DNA from 3 places in the Methylobacterium sp. HJ2 genome. Region 1 is predicted to be linked to each of the others. Evidence: riboswitches for the same ligand, from Rfam matches in the RefSeq annotation. Region 1 holds a riboswitch; each other region holds the start of a gene.
What was found. A riboswitch is a leader RNA that binds a small molecule or an ion and turns the genes downstream of it on or off. The one in region 1 is predicted to bind cobalamin.

Region 1 (5,788 bases):
GCGGCCGCCGGGCAACGCCTAACCGGCCAGGGCGGCGGCCACCGCGTCGCGGTCGAAGCCCTTGAGACCGATCACCACGAGCGTGCCGTCGCGCGCCTCGGTGGCGCGCCAGGGCCGGTCGAAATGGTGGCTTACCCGGCGCCCGACACCCTGGACCACGAGGCGCATCGGCTTGCCCTCGACAGCGGCGAAGCCCTTGATCCGCAGCACGCCCGCCGTCTCGGCGGCCCGCTCGACGCGGGCAGCGAGGTCGCCGGGCGTCGCGGCGGGACGGATCGGCAGGGCCACCGTCTCGAAGTCGTCGTGGTCGTGGTCCTCGCCCGCGCCGTGATGCGAGGGGCGGGCGTCGAGGTCGTCCTCGGCGGCGGCGGCGAGGCCGAGGAGCACCCGCGGATCGATCGCGCCCCGCTCGGTCTCCACCACCTTCACGGCACGCGGCAGCTGCGCCTCCACCTCAGCGCGAACCCGCGCGCGGGTCCCGGCGTCGATCAGGTCGGCCTTGTTGAGCACCACGAGATCGGCGCAGAGGAGCTGGTCCTCGAACACCTCCTCCAGGGGATTGTCGTGATCGACCGCGGAGTCGGCGGCGCGCTGGGCGGCCGAGGCCTCCGGGTCGTCGGCGAAGACGCCGGCGGCGACGGCCGGGCCATCCACCACCGCGACGACGCCGTCCACTGTCACCCGGCCGCGGATCGCCGGCCACTGGAAGGCCTGCACGAGGGGCTTGGGCAGGGCGAGGCCCGAGGTCTCGATCAGGATGTGCTCCGGCGGATCGGCCCGGTCGAGCAGGCTCGTCAGCGCCGGCACGAAATCGTCGGCCACGGTGCAGCAGATGCAGCCGTTCGGTAGCTCGACGATCGACTCCTCGGTGCAGCCCTCGACGCCGCAGGCGGCCAGGAACGACTTGTCGAAGCCGACATCGCCGAACTCGTTGACCAGGATGGCGAGGCGGCGCCCGCCGGCGTTCTCGATCACGTGGCGCACCAGGGTCGTCTTGCCGGCTCCGAGGAAGCCGGTGACGATGGTGCACGGGACCTTGCTGACGATGCTCATGCGGGTCTCGGCGTTCTCACTCCGCGCGGGGCGGAAACGGGGGAATGCGGGCGATCACGCCCGTGCGGAAGGCCTTGGGGCGCTGCTTCCACGGAACGATGCCGTCGGGCGTCCCGGCATAGAGGCCGACGCCCTCCAGGATGGTCCGCGCCGACTCGGCCGGGTCGAGATCGCCGTAGACGTAGGTCCAGCGGTCGTGGGCAGCGACCGCGACGGTGCAGGGCCGCTTGCAGACCGAGAGGCACTCGACGCCCTCGATGCGCAGGTCCGTCCCCTCTTGCGCGGCCGCGCGGAGCGCCTCGAGCAGGCGTGCGCCCGCGCGCGGGCCGTCCGGATCGTCGCCCTCGGCCCGGCAGGTCGTGCACACGTAGAGGATCGTCGCCTCAGCCACGCGCCCGGCCCTCACGCGCCGGGGCAGAGCGGCCGAAAGCCTGCCAAGCCCAGCCGAAGGCGAGCCCGATCACCGCCCAGAACACGAAGCCGACCGCGAGCGAGCGGGCGGCGAACTGCGCGGCGAGGCCCGCGGGCAGCTCGGACTTGGCTGCCGCCACCTCCGGCGCGCCGGCGATGTGGGGCGCCACGATCAGCACGAGCCCGCCCGCGATGGCGATCGCGCTGCGGCGGATCGCGATGAGATAGAGGCCCATGCCGGTCGCCGCGGCCGTCATCGCCCACCAGGCCTGCCGGGCGGCGAGCGGCGCGGCCTCGCTCCCCGGAAGCTCCGGCGGCAGGCCGAGGGCCGGCGCCAGGGCGACGCTGAGGAAACCCGCCACCGCGAAGCCGAGCGCCCGCTCGGGCGTCGGGTCGCGTCCGAGCGCCAGCATCACGGCGCCGAGGAGCAGCGCGTAGCCCACGCCGCCGACGAGCGTCGCGAGCCCGGTGAACACCATGCGCGGCAACCCCTCGCCGGGCTGCCACTCGGGCGCGGATTCGGGCGCGGCGTGGTCGTGCGCCGGAACGGCGTGCGCCAGCACGATCGGCAGCGTCCGAGCGGCCTGTGCATCGTGCGTCTCGAAGCGCTCGGCCGCGATGATCAGCGGGGAGGTGAGGGCGATCTGGAGGCCTGTCGCGACCACGGCCGCGAGGAAGCCGGCGGCGAGCGCCGCCGACAGGAGCCGGACAATCATGAAGCGGGCTGCTTCAGGCGGTCAGTGGCAGGGGAAGTTCTGGGTGTGCCGGAAATCGTGCGCCGCGTTGTGCAGCGCCGAGGCCGGCGAGAAGCCCGCGAGGAACACGAGGCCGAGCCCGAGGCAGGCGGCCAGCAGGACGGCGCCGAGGCGCTCGTTCGTGCGGGTGCCGGCGAGGGTCTGCGATTGGGTCAGCGTCGTCATGGTCTGGCGTCTCCGGCCGCCCCACCGGCGGCGTTCGAGGAATGGTCGGGGGACGGCAGGTCTCCTGGCTCGCGGATCCTCGCGCCTGCCGCCTTCCCGGCTCTCGCCGGTGGCCTCTGGCAGGAACTCGCCGCTTACAGTTGCGGGGGCAGCCGCGGAATCGGGTTTCCCCTCACCGCATTCCCTTTTTCACCCTCTCGCGAGGGCACCGTCCTCGATCGGTCATAGCCTGTCGCGGTCCCCCGCACAACGCGCCTGCGGCCCCGACGGCTTTGACGATCGCGTCATGCCGGGGCAAAGGGGCGCATGCTTCAGACCGAACCGCGGATGACATTGGTGCTCGGCGGCGCGCGCTCGGGGAAGAGCGCCTACGCGGAGGCGCTGATCGAGCGGAGTCCGGCGCCCTGGCTCTACCTCGCCACTGCCGAGATCTACGACGCGGAGATGCGCGCACGCATCGACGAGCACCGTGCGCGGCGCTCCGCCGCCTGGATCACCCGCGACGTGCCGCTGGCGCTGCCGGAGGCGGTGGCGGCGGCGGCCGGCCCGGTGCTCGTCGATTGCCTGACGCTGTGGCTCACCAACCTGATCCTGTCGGAGGCCGACGTCGAGGCGGCGAGCCTCGCCCTGGGCGAGGCTTGCGCCGCCGCGGCCGGGCCGGTCGTGCTCGTGGGCAACGAGGTCGGCCTCGGCATCGTGCCGGACAACGCCCTCGCCCGCCGTTTCCGCGACGCCGCCGGCCGGCTGCACCAGCGGCTCGCCCGGCAGGCCGACCGGGTGGTGTTCACCGTTGCGGGCCTGCCGATGATCGTGAAACCTGCCGGAGGCCTGCCGTGACCGACATCGTGACCACGCAGAACGCGGAGGCCCAACGCCACCGCGAGAAGATGGCGAACCGCAAGGCGGTCCAGGATGCCGAGGTCGCGGGCAAGACGATCGAGAAGGGGCTTCTGATCGTCCATACCGGCCCGGGCAAGGGCAAGTCGACGGCGGCGCTCGGGCTGATGCTGCGGGCGCTCGGGCGCGGCTGGCGCGTCGGCATGGTGCAGTTCATCAAGGGCGGCTGGGACACGGGCGAGCGCCACGCGGTCGAGGTCTTCGGCGACCGCGTCTCCTGGCACACGCTCGGCGAGGGCTTCACCTGGGAGACGCAGGACAAGGCGCGCGACATCGCCGCCTGCCGGGTGGCCTGGGAGCGGGCGCTGGCCCTCATGGCCGAGCCGAGCCTGCGCCTCCTCGTCCTCGACGAGCTCAACATCGCGCTCCGCTACGCTTATCTCGACCTCGACGTGGTGCTGGCGGCGCTGCGCGAGCGCCGCCCCGATCTGCACGTGGTGGTGACGGGCCGGAACGCGAAGCCGGCGCTGATCGAGGCCGCCGACCTCGTCACCGAAATGGGCAGCGTGAAGCACCATTTCGCCGCCGGGGTGAAGGCGCAGGAGGGCATCGAGTTCTGATGCGCCGGCGCCTGGAAGCGGTCCGCCGATGACCCGCGCGCTGATGATCCAGGGCACCGGCTCCGATGTCGGCAAGTCCCTGATCGTGGCGGGCCTCGCCCGCGCCTTCACCCGGCGCGGCCTGAGGGTGCGCCCGTTCAAGCCGCAGAACATGTCGAACAATGCCGCCGTCACCCCGGACGGGGGCGAGATCGGGCGGGCGCAGGCCCTCCAGGCGCGGGCGGCGGGCGTGGCGCCCTCGGTCCACATGAACCCGGTGCTGCTGAAGCCCCAGAGCGAGGTCGGCTCCCAGGTCGTGGTCCAGGGCCGCATGGTCGCCACCGTCCAGGCGCGCGACTACCAGACCTGGAAGCCGAGGCTGATGCAGGCCGTGCAGGCGAGCTTCCAGCATCTGCGCGCCGAGGCCGATCTCGTGCTGGTGGAGGGGGCGGGCTCGGCATCCGAGGTGAATCTGCGGGCCGGCGACATCGCCAATATGGGATTCGCGCGGGCGACGGGCACGCCGGTGATCCTCGTCGGGGACATCGACCGCGGCGGCGTGATCGCGAGCCTCGTCGGCACGAAGGCGGTCATCGACCCGGCCGACGCCGCGATGATCGCGGGCTTCATCGTCAACCGGTTCCGCGGCGATCCGAGCCTGTTCGCCGACGGCATGGCGCTGATCGCGGACCGCACCGGCTGGCCGGCGCTCGGCCTCGTGCCGCATTTCCCCGAGGCGGCGCGCCTGCCGGCCGAGGACGTGCTCGGGCTGGCGGGCTCGACCGGGACGGCCGCCCGGCGCATCACGGTGGCGGTGCCGGTGCTGCCGCGGATCGCAAATTTCGACGACCTCGACCCGCTGCGGGCGGAGCCGGCGGTGAACGTGGTGCTGGTCCGGCCGGGCGAGGCGATCCCGGGCGACGCCGCTCTCGTGCTGCTGCCCGGGTCCAAGACCACGATCGACGACCTCGAGGCCTTCCGGCGCGAGGGCTGGGACATCGACCTCCGGGCGCATCGCCGCCGCGGCGGCCACATCCTGGGCCTCTGCGGCGGCTACCAGATGCTCGGGCGCAGCCTGAGCGACCCGCACGGCATCGAGGGCGAGCCGCGCACCGTGCCGGGCCTCGGCCTCCTCGAAGTCGACACCGTGATGACCCCGCTCAAGCGCCTGGAGGCGGTGGAGGGCCGGACCTGTGCCGACGCCGTGCCCCTGTCGGGCTACGAGATGCATGTGGGCGAGACCAGCGGGCCCGACGTCGCGCGCCCGCTCCTCCGTCTCTCGGACGGACGCGCCGACGGTGCGGTCTCGGGCGACGGGCGCGTCTGCGGCACCTACGTGCACGGGCTCTTCGCCGACGACCGCCAGCGGGCGGCTTGGCTCGCGCGCCTCGGGTCAGCCTCGGACGGCGCATCCTACGAGGCGGGGATCGAGCGCGTGCTCGATGCCCTCGCGCGACACCTCGAGAGCCATGTCGATTGCGACAAGCTGCTCGCCCTGGCGCGCTGACTTGCCGGGAGACTAGGATTTTGCCGGTCCGACGAGAAGGCCGCACCGAGGAAGCCCGATGACGACGCCCCCTCCGCACATCGACGCGCGGCTCGCGCACGACACGGTCCGGACGGTGACGCTGCGACTGATGCCGCTGCTCGGCCTGATGTACCTGATCGCCTACATCGATCGGCAGAACATCTCCTACGCCAAGCTCCAGATGGTGGGCGATCTCGGCCTCAGCGAGACCGCCTACGGGCTCGGCGCGTCGCTGTTCTTTCTCGGCTACTTCCTGTTCGAGGTGCCCTCGAACGTGATCATGGAGCGGGTCGGCGCCCGGCGCTGGTTCGCCCGGATCATGTTCACCTGGGGCCTCGTCACGCTGCTCCTCGGCTTCACCCAGAACACCGTGATGTTCTACGCCCTGCGCTTCCTGCTCGGCGTGGCCGAGGCCGGCTTCTTCCCCGGCGTGCTGTTCG
Region 2 (5,788 bases), on a different contig from region 1:
GAGGTCGCCCGCACCAACGCCCAGGACGTCTCGTCCCGCGGCTTCGAGTACGCCGAGCAGAACGTCAACGCCGCCTTCGATCTCGCGCAGAAGCTCGTCCGCTCGCGCGACATCCAGGAGGCCATGCAGCATCAGGCCGAGTTCGTTCGCAGCCAGTTCGCCGCGATCCAGTCGCAGGCCAAGGAGTTCAGCGGCCTCGCGCAGAGCGCGATGCAGCAGAGCGCCGAGCGCGCCAAGTCCGTCATGCAGGAGGGTGCCGACACCGCCCGCAAGGCGATGGAGCAGGGTGCCAACACCGCCCAGCAGACCATGCATGACGCCCAGAACGCCGCCGAGAAGGCCTCGCACTAACGGCGTTGTCGGCCTCGCCGACACCGGTCGATAAGGCGGCCCGCTCCGGTATCCGGGGCGGGCCGTCTCGTTTTCGCCCGCATTGCCGCGAATCAGGGGGCCGCACCGGCGTGGTCCGGATGGGATGGAGAGAGTGTCCATGCGGCAGAAGCGCAATCTCGGCCTCGCGGCCGTCCTGCTGGCGGCCGCGGTCACGGCCGGCCCGGCCCTCGCCCAGTACGATGAGTACGTCGCGCCGCCCCCGCGCCGCGGCGGCTACGACCGCCCGGTGCGTCCGGATCCGCGCCGCCCGGTCGGCTTTAACTGCGATGCGGTGCAGCAGGGCCTCTCGGGCCCGCAGCCCTATTCCTGCCCGCTGCCCGGTCCGCGCCCCCTCGGCGCGCGCTGCTTCTGCGACATGCCGATCGTGGCGTTCAGCCCGCCGCAGACCGCGGTCGGCCGCGTGGTGCCGTAGGGGCCCGCTCCCGGATCCGTTCGAGTCGGGATCCGCGGCCACGCCCGTCGCGGAAGCGCTGCGGTGTCGCCGGCTGGGCACAATCCTCGAAGAACGCGCCCGCTCCATTGACGCCGACGGCTTCCTCGGGCCTCTTGGGCGGCGACGGTTCCCCGCGAGGGGATCAAAAGGGAACGCGGTGAGGGCAAGCCCGAGAGGGATCCGCCCGAAGCCGCGGCTGTCCCCGCAACTGTAAGCGGCGAGTCCTTCATCACGGCGTCACTGGGCATCCGGATCCGCGAGGGTCAGGGCCTGGGAAGACGATGAGAGGGCAGCGACCCGCGAGCCAGGAGACCTGCCGTCAGCCGTGGTCACACGCGAAACGCGTCGGGCGGGGTGTCCTGACGGGTGCTGGGACGTCCGTGCCGAGGCTCGGACGGCACGGCCTCGTTCGCGGTGACGTGCCACAGCAAGCGCGCCCGCGACGCCGTCCCCGATGCCCGGTTTCCGAAAGACGCCAGAGATCCGCATGCGAGAGCGCATCGTCCGCGGGACGACGCGCCGCCCGCCCGCGCGCCTCGGCGCGATCGACACCAGATTTGTAATGTTATTACACTGCAAATGAGGCAGAGGGTCCGGCAGCGCCGCGCTGGGACCGTCTCTCACCATGTCTCGAAACCGTGCCCGTCCGGGGCCGCACGCCGCGGCCCCCCTGTGTTTGCTCCTCGTCCTGCCGGCCTGTCCCGCCGCGGCGCAGGACGCCGTCACCCTCGACCAGCTCTCGGTGGAGGGGGAAGGCGTCGGCCCGTCCCGCGCCGTGCCGACGGGTCTGAACCTGCGCACGCCGGATCGGACGGCGAGCCGCCTCGGCCTCACACCGCTGGAGACTCCGGCGAGCCTCGATATCGTCCCCGGCGAGACGGCGCGGCTGCGCGGCCAGGACACCATCGCCGACGCGGTCACCCAGGACGCCACCGGCCTCACCTCCATCGCCTCGCCGGGCAACGGCAACGGCGCCTTCACGGCGCGCGGCTTCGCGGGACCGAACTCGATCCAGCAGCTCTACGACGGCACCCGGTTCTACGTCGGCGCCAACACCGTCACCTTCCCGTTCGACACCTGGACCGTCGAGCGCATCGATGTGCTGCGCGGGCCGGCCTCCGTGCTCTACGGCGACGGCGCGATCGGCGGCGTGATCAACGTGGTGCCCAAGAAGCCGGTCTTCGTGCCGGTGAACGCGGCGCGCGCCGTGGTCGGAACGGACGGTATCGCCCGCCTCGCCTTCGATTCGGGCGGCGCGCTCGGGCAGGCCGAGTTCGGCAACACCTTCGCCTACCGCCTCAACCTCAGCGGCAACCGCGGCGACGGCTGGGTCCATCCGGTCGGCGATTTCCGCAACCTCGCGGTCTCAGCGGCGCTCCTGTTCCAGCCGAGCCCGGATTTCGCCGTCACCCTGAGCCACGATCTCGGCTACCAAGAGCCCGCGCGCTACTGGGGCACGCCGCTGGTGAACGGCCGGATCCCGGACCTGATCCGGTTCGCCAACTACAATGTTCGCGATCCGAAGATCACCTGGGCCGACACCTGGACCCAGCTCAAGGCCGAGTGGACGCCCACGGCGGACCTCACCATCCGCAACACGGCCTACCGGCTGACCAGCCGGCGTCACTGGCTCGACGTGGAGCAATACGCCTTCAACCGGGCAACGGGCCTCGTCGACCGGGGCGATTACCTGGAGATCTATCACAGCCAGGAGCAGGTCGGGGACCGCCTCGACGCCACTCTGCGCGGCACGCTGTTCGGCCTGCCGAACCAGTTCGCGGCGGGCTTTGACGTGAACCACATCGATTTCCGGCACACCAACAACTTCTATTTCGACCAGAGCACCAGCGTGCCGCTGACCGGCTACGATCCGGGCGTCTTCCCGCAGGAGGGCCGCGCCCGGCCCGCCTACGCGACGCGGACGAGCCAAGCCTCGGTCTTCGCCGAGGACCGGCTGATCCTCACCGAGCGGCTCTCTTTCCTGACGGGAGTCCGGCTCGACATGCCGGTCCTCCGCCGCCAGGACTTGCAGACGGGCGCCGCGTTCGAGCGGAGCTTCCAGGCGCTCGGATACCGCTTCGGCCTCGTCTACAATCCGACGCCGGACAGCGCGCTCTACGCCCAGTACAGCTTCGCCACAGATCCGGTGAACAGCCTCATCACCCTGTCGCAGTCGCTCGCCGGCTTCCAGCTCGCCACCGGCACGCAGATCGAGGTCGGCGCCAAGGGCCTTGCCTTCGACGGGGCGCTGGAATGGACGCTGGCGGGCTACCGCATCGTCAAGGACAACCTGATCTCGGCGGTGCCCGGCCAGCCGACCCTGGCGACGCAGGTCGGGAGCCAATCCTCGCACGGCGTCGAGCTGGCCCTCGGCTGGCGCTTCGCCCCGAGCTGGCGCCTCGACGGCAACATCGCCCTGCTGCAAGCCCGCTACGAGCGGTTCGACCAGAGCGTGGGCGGCGCGACGGTCTCCTATGCCGGCAACCAGCCGATCGACGTGCCGGAGCGGGTGGCGAACCTCTGGCTGATTTGGGACCTCGACCGGGCCTGGACGGCGCGGATGGGCCTGCAGAACGTCGGCTCGGTCTACAGCGATTTCGGCAACACCGCGCGGCGCCCGGGCTACACCCTCGCCAACCTCGTCCTCGACCATCAGGTCACTGCGGAATCCCGGCTGTCGCTCCGCGTCTACAACCTGTTCGACACGGTCTACGCGATCAGCGGCAACGCGGTCGGCGGGGTGGGGACCAACTGGCTCCTCGGCCGGCCGCGCTCGGTCGAAGTCGCCTATACGGTGACGTGGTGATGCGTCGCGGCCTGCGGCGGCTCGGCAAGCTCGGCCGGCGCTGGCTGATCCTCGGGCATCGCTGGATCGGGATCGCCACCGGGCTGTTCTTCGCCCTGTGGATCGGCTCGGGTCTCGTGATGCTGTACGTGCCGTTCCCGGTGCTGACGGCATCCGAGAGCCTCGACCGGCTGCCGCCGATCGACGGGGCGCGGATCGCTATATCCGCCGACGCGGCGCTCGCCGCGGCCGGGCTCGCCGAGGCGCCGGCCAGCTTCGGCCTCGAGATGCGCGACTCCGTGCCGGTCTACCGGATCGTCGGCCGGGACGGGGCGCGCACCACCGTGTCGGCGGAGAGCGGCGCCCGGCTCGGGCCGGTCTCGGACGCGGAGGCGCTGCGCATTGCCAGTGGCGGCCCGGCGGCGCGGAGCGATCCGGTCGAGCGCGACCAGTGGACCGTCACGGCCCGCTACGACCCGCTGCGGCCCTTCCTGAAGGTCGCGCTGGGCGATGCGGCGGGAACCGAGCTCTACGTCTCGCGGCACACCGGCGAGATCGCCCTCGACACCACCCGGTCCGAGCGCGCCTGGAACTGGCTCGGCTCGGTGCCGCACTGGATCTACCTGACACCCCTGCGCGCCCGGGCGGAGCTGTGGCGGACCCTCCTGCTCTGGCTGTCCGGGCTCGCCGCGCTGGGCGCCCTCAGCGGCGGCACGATCGGGATCTGGCGCCTGCGGCTGCGGCGGCGCTACGCCGCCGGCCGGGTGACGCCCTATCGCGGGCTGGCGCGCTGGCACCACCTCGCGGGACTCGCCGGAGGCCTCGGGCTCACCGCCTTCATCCTCAGCGGGTGGCTCTCGATGAATCCGAACCGCTGGTTCTCTGCGGCCGCGCCGCCCGCCGCGATCCTCGCCGCCTACGCGGGCATTCCGGGCCCGGTCGGGATCGACGCGGCGGCGCTCGCGCGCCTCGCGCCGCCCGGGACGCGCCGGGTCCGGTTCGTCGCGCTCGGCGGGCGCTGGTGGGCGGCGGCGGATGACGGGCGCGGCGCGGGAGGCGCCGGTGCCGCACCCGATCCGGCCATGATCGCCGCGGCGGCCGCGAACGCCGTCGCGGCCGGGCGCCTGCGGGGGGCGCGGCTGCTCACGGCCTTCGACGCCTACTGGTACCCGCACGGGACCGATCCGCGGCCCCTCCCGGTCCTGCGCCTGCGCTTCGACGACCCGGCCGCCACCTGGTTCCACATCGATCCCCGGACCGGCGCCATGCTCAACCGGCTCGACCGGTCGGGCCGGCTGAACCGCTGGCTGTTCGATGCGCCCCACCGCCTCGACCTCCCTGGACTGGTCGAGCACCCGGCGGCGCGGATCGCCGTGCAATGGCTCCTGAACGGGCTCGCGGCCGCGATCGCCCTCACCGGCCTCGTCGCGGGCTGGCGCCGCTTGGTCCGGACGCCCTGATCCGCCTTCCGAGCGCGGCTCGGACGCTTCGCGCCGGGATCGCCAGCGGGTATGCAGGGCCGGGATCCAAGACCAGGTGGCGCATGGCCGATCGACCGCTCGCACTCGGCATCATCGGCGCCGGCATCATGGGCGAGCGCATGCTCCGCGCCGTCGCGGCGCAGACGGTTCCGAGCGTCCGTGTCGCTGCCCTGTGGGATCCGGCACCCGCGGCCCTGGCGCGCGCGGCCGTCTCGTTCCCGGACGTGCCGCAGGCGGCGGATGCGGCGGCCCTCATCGCGGCCAGCACCTGCGTCTACGTCGCGTCGCCGCCGGCCTCGCACCTCGTCCATGCCCGCGCGGCGCTCGCGGCCGGCCGCAGCGTGTTCTGCGAGAAACCCCTCGCCGTCGACGTCGCCCGGGCCCGCGCCTTCGTGGCGGAGGCCGGGGACCGGGGCGCGGTGAACTTCCCGTTCGCCTCCTCGCCGGGCGTCGCCACCCTCGCGGCCTGGATCGCGGACGGGGCGGTCGGACGGGCCCGACGTCTGACCATCGAGGTCGCCTTCGCCCGCTGGCCGCGCCCCTGGCAGGCCGATGCCGCCGGCTGGCTCGATGCGCGCGCCGAGGGCGGCTTCACCCGCGAGGTGGTCTCGCATTTCCTCTTCCTGAGCCGGCGCCTCGTCGGGCCGCTGCACGGGCTGCGCGCCGCGACCGCCTTTCCCGAGCCCGGCCGGTCCG
Region 3 (5,788 bases), on a different contig from region 1:
CCTGCACCACGTCGCCCTCGGCGAGTCCCAGCCCGTCCGGCACGACGTAGCTGTAGGCGGTGTCGAGGGCGAGGGGGATCAGGATCTCGGCGATGTCGGGCATGCGGGATGGGGCTGGCCTCAGGCCTCGGATCGCGGGTCGGCCCGCTCCTCGTTCCGGGTTCGTACCATAGCTTGCAGGGAAGCGGACGCGTCTCGATCGGAAGGCCGGCGCAGGGACAGGGCGAGCGGGAGGGCGGCGAGGCTGAGGGCGGCCATCGCCCAGAACGCCCGCGCGCCGAGGCCCGCGTAGAGGGGGCCGGCCGCGAGCGTCACCAGGGCGCCCGCGAGCCCGAGGCCGACGCTGCCGTAGAGGGTCAGCGCCGTCGCCCGCAGAGGCGGGGGGATCGTCTCCTCGATCAGTCCGAGGCAGGCGAGGTGCAGCAGCGCGAAGCTGAGGCCGTGCAGCGCCTGCGCGGCGGCGAGCCAGGGGAGCGCCTGCGTCTCGGCCACCGTCGCCCAGCGGATCGCGCCGGCGACCGCCGCGAGGGCGAGGCCGCCGGCCGGTCCGATCCGGCGCAGGAGCGGGGGGCCGAGGGCGACGAAGACCAGCACCTCGGCGGCGACCGCCTCCGACCAGAGCAGCCCCGCCGCGCCCGGGCCGATGCCGGCCCCGCGCCACAGGATCATGGCGAAGGCCTCGTGGAGGGCATGCGCGCCGACGACGAGGCTCGCGACGAGCACGGTGCGGCGGAAGCGCGGGCGCCCGAGCACGTCGCGAAAACCCTTCGCACCCGCGGCCGGCTCGCGGCACGGTCCCTCCGCGCGGCCCAGCAGCAGGCGCACGAGGAAGCCCGTGGCCAGGAACAGGACGCTCCCGGCGAGCACGGCGGCGGCAAGGCCCTGCGCACCCACCAGCCAGCCGGCCGCCGCGGTGGCGGCGATGAAGGCGGTCGAGCCCGCGGCCCGGACCCGCCCATAGGCGAAGGCCGCTCCTCCACGGGCGGCGCCGAGCGCCAGCGCGTCGGCGAGGGGGGCGAGCGGCGCGGTCGCCACCGCGTAGAGCAGGCCGACCGCGAGGACCGGCCCGAAGCCCTCGGCCGGCAGATGCAGGGCGGCGAACAGCCCGGCCGCCGCGGCCGAGAGCCCGAGGATCCCGCGCGCGGCGTCGCGCCGGTCGGCGAGGCGACCGGCCAGCGGGGCCGCGACCAGCCGGACCAGGGTCGCGGCGGCGAGCACCGTGCCGATCGCCTCGGGGCCGAGACCGCGGGCGGCGAGGACGTTCGGCAGGATCGGGGAAAGGCAGCCATAGGCGCCGTAGAGCCCGGCATAGAGCAGCAGGAAGCGGGCGAACCCGCCCGTGTCCCCCGACGCTGCCCCCGACCGGCTCCCCATCGGCCGAGCCTAAGCAGGTTCGCGTCGGCGGGCCAGGGCGTCGCCCGACTCGGAGGCGCTCCCGGTCCGTCCGATGCGCGAGCCTCACCTTCGGAGCCGGCGGCCGATCGGGCGCGGCAGCGGGCTGCGTGCCCGGGCACACGGACGGGATCGCGCCGGCCTGATGACTTGCCACGGCGCACCGTCGCACGAGGAGGCCGAAATGAATGAAAAGGATCAGGTCCTGAAGATACTCGGCCAGCACTTCCTGCGGCGGATCAACTTTACCTTCCAGGGCGGTTCCGGAGACGTCACCGTAACCAGCAAGTCATTCCAGAAGATCGTGAGCCTGATCAAGGCGGATACGATGCACGTCGCGATCGACAGAACGCTGACGACGGCGGGCGAGTGGCGCGCAGGCACCAACACGCTTGCTATCCTGCCGATCCGGGGCCGGTACGACGAGGCTACGGTCCTGCACGAGAGCCTGCACGGCCTGTTCGATATCGAGAAGACGTCGCTGCTGGCGATCAACGAAGAGGCCGCGTGCTATGTCGTGGACGGGCTCTACTATAAGATGACGGGACTTCGGGATGCGCGTGTCGACAATCCGATCGACAACGCCGCCAAGCCCCTGGCCACGCAGGTTCTGAAAGCGAGCGTCGATGGCTCCACCCCGACCGTGACGCTCGGAGCGACGGGGTGGGGAAAGCTTCTGGATGCGGTCCGAGCCGACAGCACCTACGTCCCCGTGGTGAATGCGGGCGCGACATTCATGTACACGCACGACGGCTAGAGCCGCACCCGGTCGCTGCGATCGGGATCGGCTCCAGGCTTCTAACGCGCGGTGGTCTCGCGCCGGCTCAGAACCGTCCGGCGATGGTCAGCCGCACGGCGGTGGGCTCGACGGGATGGAGATGCCGGTCGGCGACGCCGTCCGCCGGCTCGCCGGGCAGGCGGGATGTGTAGAAGTAGGTGATCTGGTCGGCCTTGGCGTTCGTCAGGTTGAGCACGTCGAGGGAGACGCTGATCCCGTTCTCGAAGGCGTAGCCGACCCGGCCGTTGAGGAGCGCGGTGGGCTTCGAGCGCACCGCATTGTCCTCGATCAGGGGGCGGGGCCCGAAGTAGCGGACCCGCATCGCGCCGAACCAGCCGAGCCCCTCGCCCAGCGTGATCCCCGCCGAGGCGATGGTGGTCGGCGCCTCCGGCACCCGGTTGCCGGCCGGGTCGGCGTCGGAGAAGCGCGCGTTGGTGACGGTGAGGTCGCCCTCCAGCCGCAGCCAGGGCGTCACCGCGTAGCGGTTCGTCCACTCGACGCCGAAGCGGCGGGTCGGCCGGCTCGGCTCGGTGGTGCCGGTGTCGCCCTGGAACAGGTTCTCGGAGGCGAAATCGAGCCGGAACAGCGCGACCGCGGTCTCCAGCCCGGCGATGCTGCGGTTGCGGACCCCGACCTCGTAGCCGGTCGAGGGCACCAGGAAGGGGGCACGCTGGACGGTGAAGAGGGGGCTCGCGGGATCCACCGTGGCGGTCACGCCGCGCACGTCGTTCGAGTGGAAGCCGCCGCCGTAATTCACGTAGAGTTCGGTATCGAGCCAGGGGCCGAGCACGAGGCCGAGCTTCGGGTTGACGATGCCGTCGCGGACCCGCCCCGCATTGGCGGCCGTGTCGGAGCGGACCTCGGCATAGTAGCCGTCCGCCCGGACGCCTACGCTGGTGCGCAGCCAGTCGGTCCAGCGCAGGCGGTTCTCGTAGTAGAACGCCCCGCTCGTCTCCAGCACCCGGTCGTCGAGCACGGTCGAGCGGGTGAGCCGGTTGGCGGTGTTGAACAGCCCGACCCGGATCGCGTCGGTGCGTGTCTGCACGCCGATCTCGTTCTCCATCGGCAGGCCGAGCAGATCGCCCGGGAAGACGTGGGAGATCTCGCCGCCGCCGAGCACCCGGTCGTCGCGCTGGCGGAACTGGTCACCGTTGACGGGATCGTTGAGGCGGTAGGTGAAGTCGTTCCAGAGGTTCATCCGGTAGCGGATGAGGTAGCCCGAGGCTCGGGTGATGCCGGCCTCGCCCGTCCGACTCCAGCGGCCCGAGAGCGAGAAGCGGCCGGTATCGCCGCCATCGGTCGGGTCGAGGGTGCCGTAGCGGCCGATGAGGCCCTCGGCCACCGCCCGCTCGGGGATCTGGTTGGTGGCGTTCCACGTGGCCCAGTAGGCCATGCCCGTGACGGAGAGGCCGTCGAGGGCCGTGCCCTGGCTGTAGCGGACGACGCCGTTCAGCTTGGCGAGCCGATCCGGCACGTCCCAGGGCCCGTCGTAGGTCTGCGCCTCGCCCGCCACCAGCAGGTTGCCCGCGCCCAGCGGCGTGGAGGCGATGGTCAGAGCGCGCTTGTAGCCGAAGGACCCGATCGCGGTCAGCGCGACGTTCCGTGCGACCGTGTCGAGATAGTCGATCCGCACGGAGCCCGCCGAGGCGAAGTCGCCGTCGCGCACGAAATAGGGGCCCTTGTGGAACTCCACCGCGCCGACGAGCTCGGGGATCAGGAAGTTGAGATCGGCGTAGCCCTGGCCGTGCGCATGGGTGCGCAGGTTGACGGGCATGCCGTCCACCGAGATGGCGATGTCGCTGCCGTGGTCGAGGTTGAACCCGCGCAGGAAGAACTGGTTGGCCTTGCCCTCGCCCGAGTGCTGCGTGACGATCAGGCCCGGCACCGCCTCGAGCACCTCGCCGGGCCGGGTGACCGGCCGGCTGTTGACCTGCGCGCCCGAGAGGAGGCCCGCGCTCGCCGCATCGACGCGGCGCAGGCCGCCCCCGATGCCGGTGACGCCGCCGACCGCGGCGGCATTGGCAGCCGGCTCGCGGGAGGCGGCGGGATCGGCGGCGACGACGGAGATTTCGGCGAGATCGACCGCCTCCGGCCCGGGCGCGGCGCGAGCCCGGGCGGGCATGAGCGAGAGGGATGCGGCGCAGGCCCAGGCGGTCCTGGCCAGGATGCGGCGGGATCGTCTGATCGGCGCGGTGGCGGACACGGAGCCTCGCGGGCGGCTGCGGCACGTCACCGCGAACGAGGCCGTGCCGTCCGAGCCTCGGCACGGACGTCCCGGCACCCGTCGGGACACCCCGCCCGACGCGTTTCGCGTGTGACCACGGCCGACGGCAGGTCTCCTGGCTCGCGGGTCGCTGCCCTCTCGCCGTCTTCCCGGATGAAGCTCATCCAGTGACGTGCTGGCGGAAGGCTCGCCGCTCACAGTTGCGGGGGCAGCCGCGGCTTCGGGCGGATCCCTCCCGGGCTGGCCCTCACCGCGTTCCCTTTTGATCCCCTCGCGGGGAACCGTCGCCCCGCACTAGAGGGGCGGGAGCCGTGACGGTCAATCCGGATCCGGCCGGTTTGCGGGCCCCTGTCGTCCGTCGGCCACAACCCCGGATCGCGCGGCTGCGAGCACGAAGACCCGGATCGCCGAGGACAGGTTCTGCGCGCCGCGTCCCGCGTCGATCGCACCGATCAGCGCCTGCACCGATTGCCCACGCGCGGCGGCCGCCTCGCGCAGGGCTTCCCAGAACGGCTCTTCCAGGGAGACGCTGGTGGGATGGCCCGCGATCAGAACCGAGCGCTTGCGGATGCCGCTCACGCCCCGGGCTCGTCCCGCTCCGGCTCGTGCTCCGGCCGGTGCTCCGGCCCTTGGCCCAGCCGGTGCCCCTCGTGGCGGGTCTCCTCCAGGGCCTTGCGCTTCTCCTGCAGGGTCCTGGCCTTCTTCGGACGACCGAAGGCGATCCGGTTCTCGGCGGCCTGGGCCTCCTTGCCCGCCTTCTCCCGCGCCTTCCGGGCCTGGCGCAGGTTGATGATCTCGGCCATGCGATCCATCCTGGGTTCGGGCCGGCGCGGGATCGTCCGCGCCGGCGCCGGGCTCACTCGGCGCTGGGCGCCAGCATCGTCTCCGGCCGCACCACGCGCTCGAACTCGTCCTCCGTCACGTAGCCGAGGCGCAGGGCCTCCTGCTTGAGGGTGGTGCCGTTCTTGTGCGCGGTCTTGGCGATCTCGGCGGCCTTGTCGTAGCCGATCGAGGGCGCGAGCGCGGTGACCAGCATCAGCGAGCGGCTCATCAGGTCGGCGATCTTGTCCTCGTTGGCCTTGATGCCGACGACGCAATTGTCGGTGAAGCTCACGGCCGCGTCCGCCAGGAGCCGCACCGATTGCAGCACCGCGTTGGCGATCACCGGCTTGAACACGTTCAGCTCGAAATTGCCCTGCGAGCCGGCAAAGCTCACGGTGGTGCCGTTGCCGATCACCTGGGCGCAGACCATCGTCAGGGCCTCGCACTGGGTCGGGTTGACCTTGCCGGGCATGATCGAGGAGCCCGGCTCGTTCTCGGGGAGCGACAGCTCGCCGAGGCCCGAACGCGGGCCCGAGCCCAGGAAGCGGATGTCCTGGGCGATCTTGAACAGG

Region 2: linked by a shared signal. The riboswitch ahead of ACS5RC_RS12120 (TonB-dependent receptor) and the one ahead of ACS5RC_RS20855 (CbtB domain-containing protein) in region 1 are both predicted to bind cobalamin.
Region 3: linked by a shared signal. The riboswitch ahead of ACS5RC_RS06525 (TonB-dependent receptor) and the one ahead of ACS5RC_RS20855 (CbtB domain-containing protein) in region 1 are both predicted to bind cobalamin.

The regions. Positions count from the first base shown of each region.
Region 1 covers NZ_JBWJYM010000009.1:137,938-143,725, reverse strand. The annotation lists gene cobW (cobalamin biosynthesis protein CobW) at 19-1,053, opposite strand; gene ACS5RC_RS20865 (DUF1636 family protein) at 1,070-1,444, opposite strand; gene ACS5RC_RS20860 (CbtA family protein) at 1,437-2,180, opposite strand; gene ACS5RC_RS20855 (CbtB domain-containing protein) at 2,202-2,384, opposite strand; cobalamin riboswitch at 2,422-2,612, opposite strand; gene cobU (bifunctional adenosylcobinamide kinase/adenosylcobinamide-phosphate guanylyltransferase) at 2,691-3,221, shown strand; gene cobO (cob(I)yrinic acid a,c-diamide adenosyltransferase) at 3,227-3,841, shown strand; gene ACS5RC_RS20840 (cobyric acid synthase) at 3,870-5,327, shown strand; gene ACS5RC_RS20835 (MFS transporter) at 5,386-5,788, shown strand, end outside.
Region 2 covers NZ_JBWJYM010000004.1:204,066-209,853, forward strand. The annotation lists gene ACS5RC_RS12110 (phasin) at 1-351, shown strand, start outside; gene ACS5RC_RS12115 (hypothetical protein) at 491-805, shown strand; cobalamin riboswitch at 935-1,161, shown strand; gene ACS5RC_RS12120 (TonB-dependent receptor) at 1,452-3,632, shown strand; gene ACS5RC_RS12125 (PepSY domain-containing protein) at 3,632-5,071, shown strand; gene ACS5RC_RS12130 (Gfo/Idh/MocA family protein) at 5,155-5,788, shown strand, end outside.
Region 3 covers NZ_JBWJYM010000002.1:413,705-419,492, forward strand. The annotation lists gene ACS5RC_RS06510 (primosomal protein N') at 1-103, opposite strand, end outside; gene ACS5RC_RS06515 (MFS transporter) at 121-1,374, opposite strand; gene ACS5RC_RS06520 (hypothetical protein) at 1,577-2,149, shown strand; gene ACS5RC_RS06525 (TonB-dependent receptor) at 2,217-4,292, opposite strand; cobalamin riboswitch at 4,483-4,695, opposite strand; gene ACS5RC_RS06530 (ribbon-helix-helix domain-containing protein) at 4,713-4,973, opposite strand; gene ACS5RC_RS06535 (DUF4169 family protein) at 4,970-5,197, opposite strand; gene fumC (class II fumarate hydratase) at 5,251-5,788, opposite strand, start outside.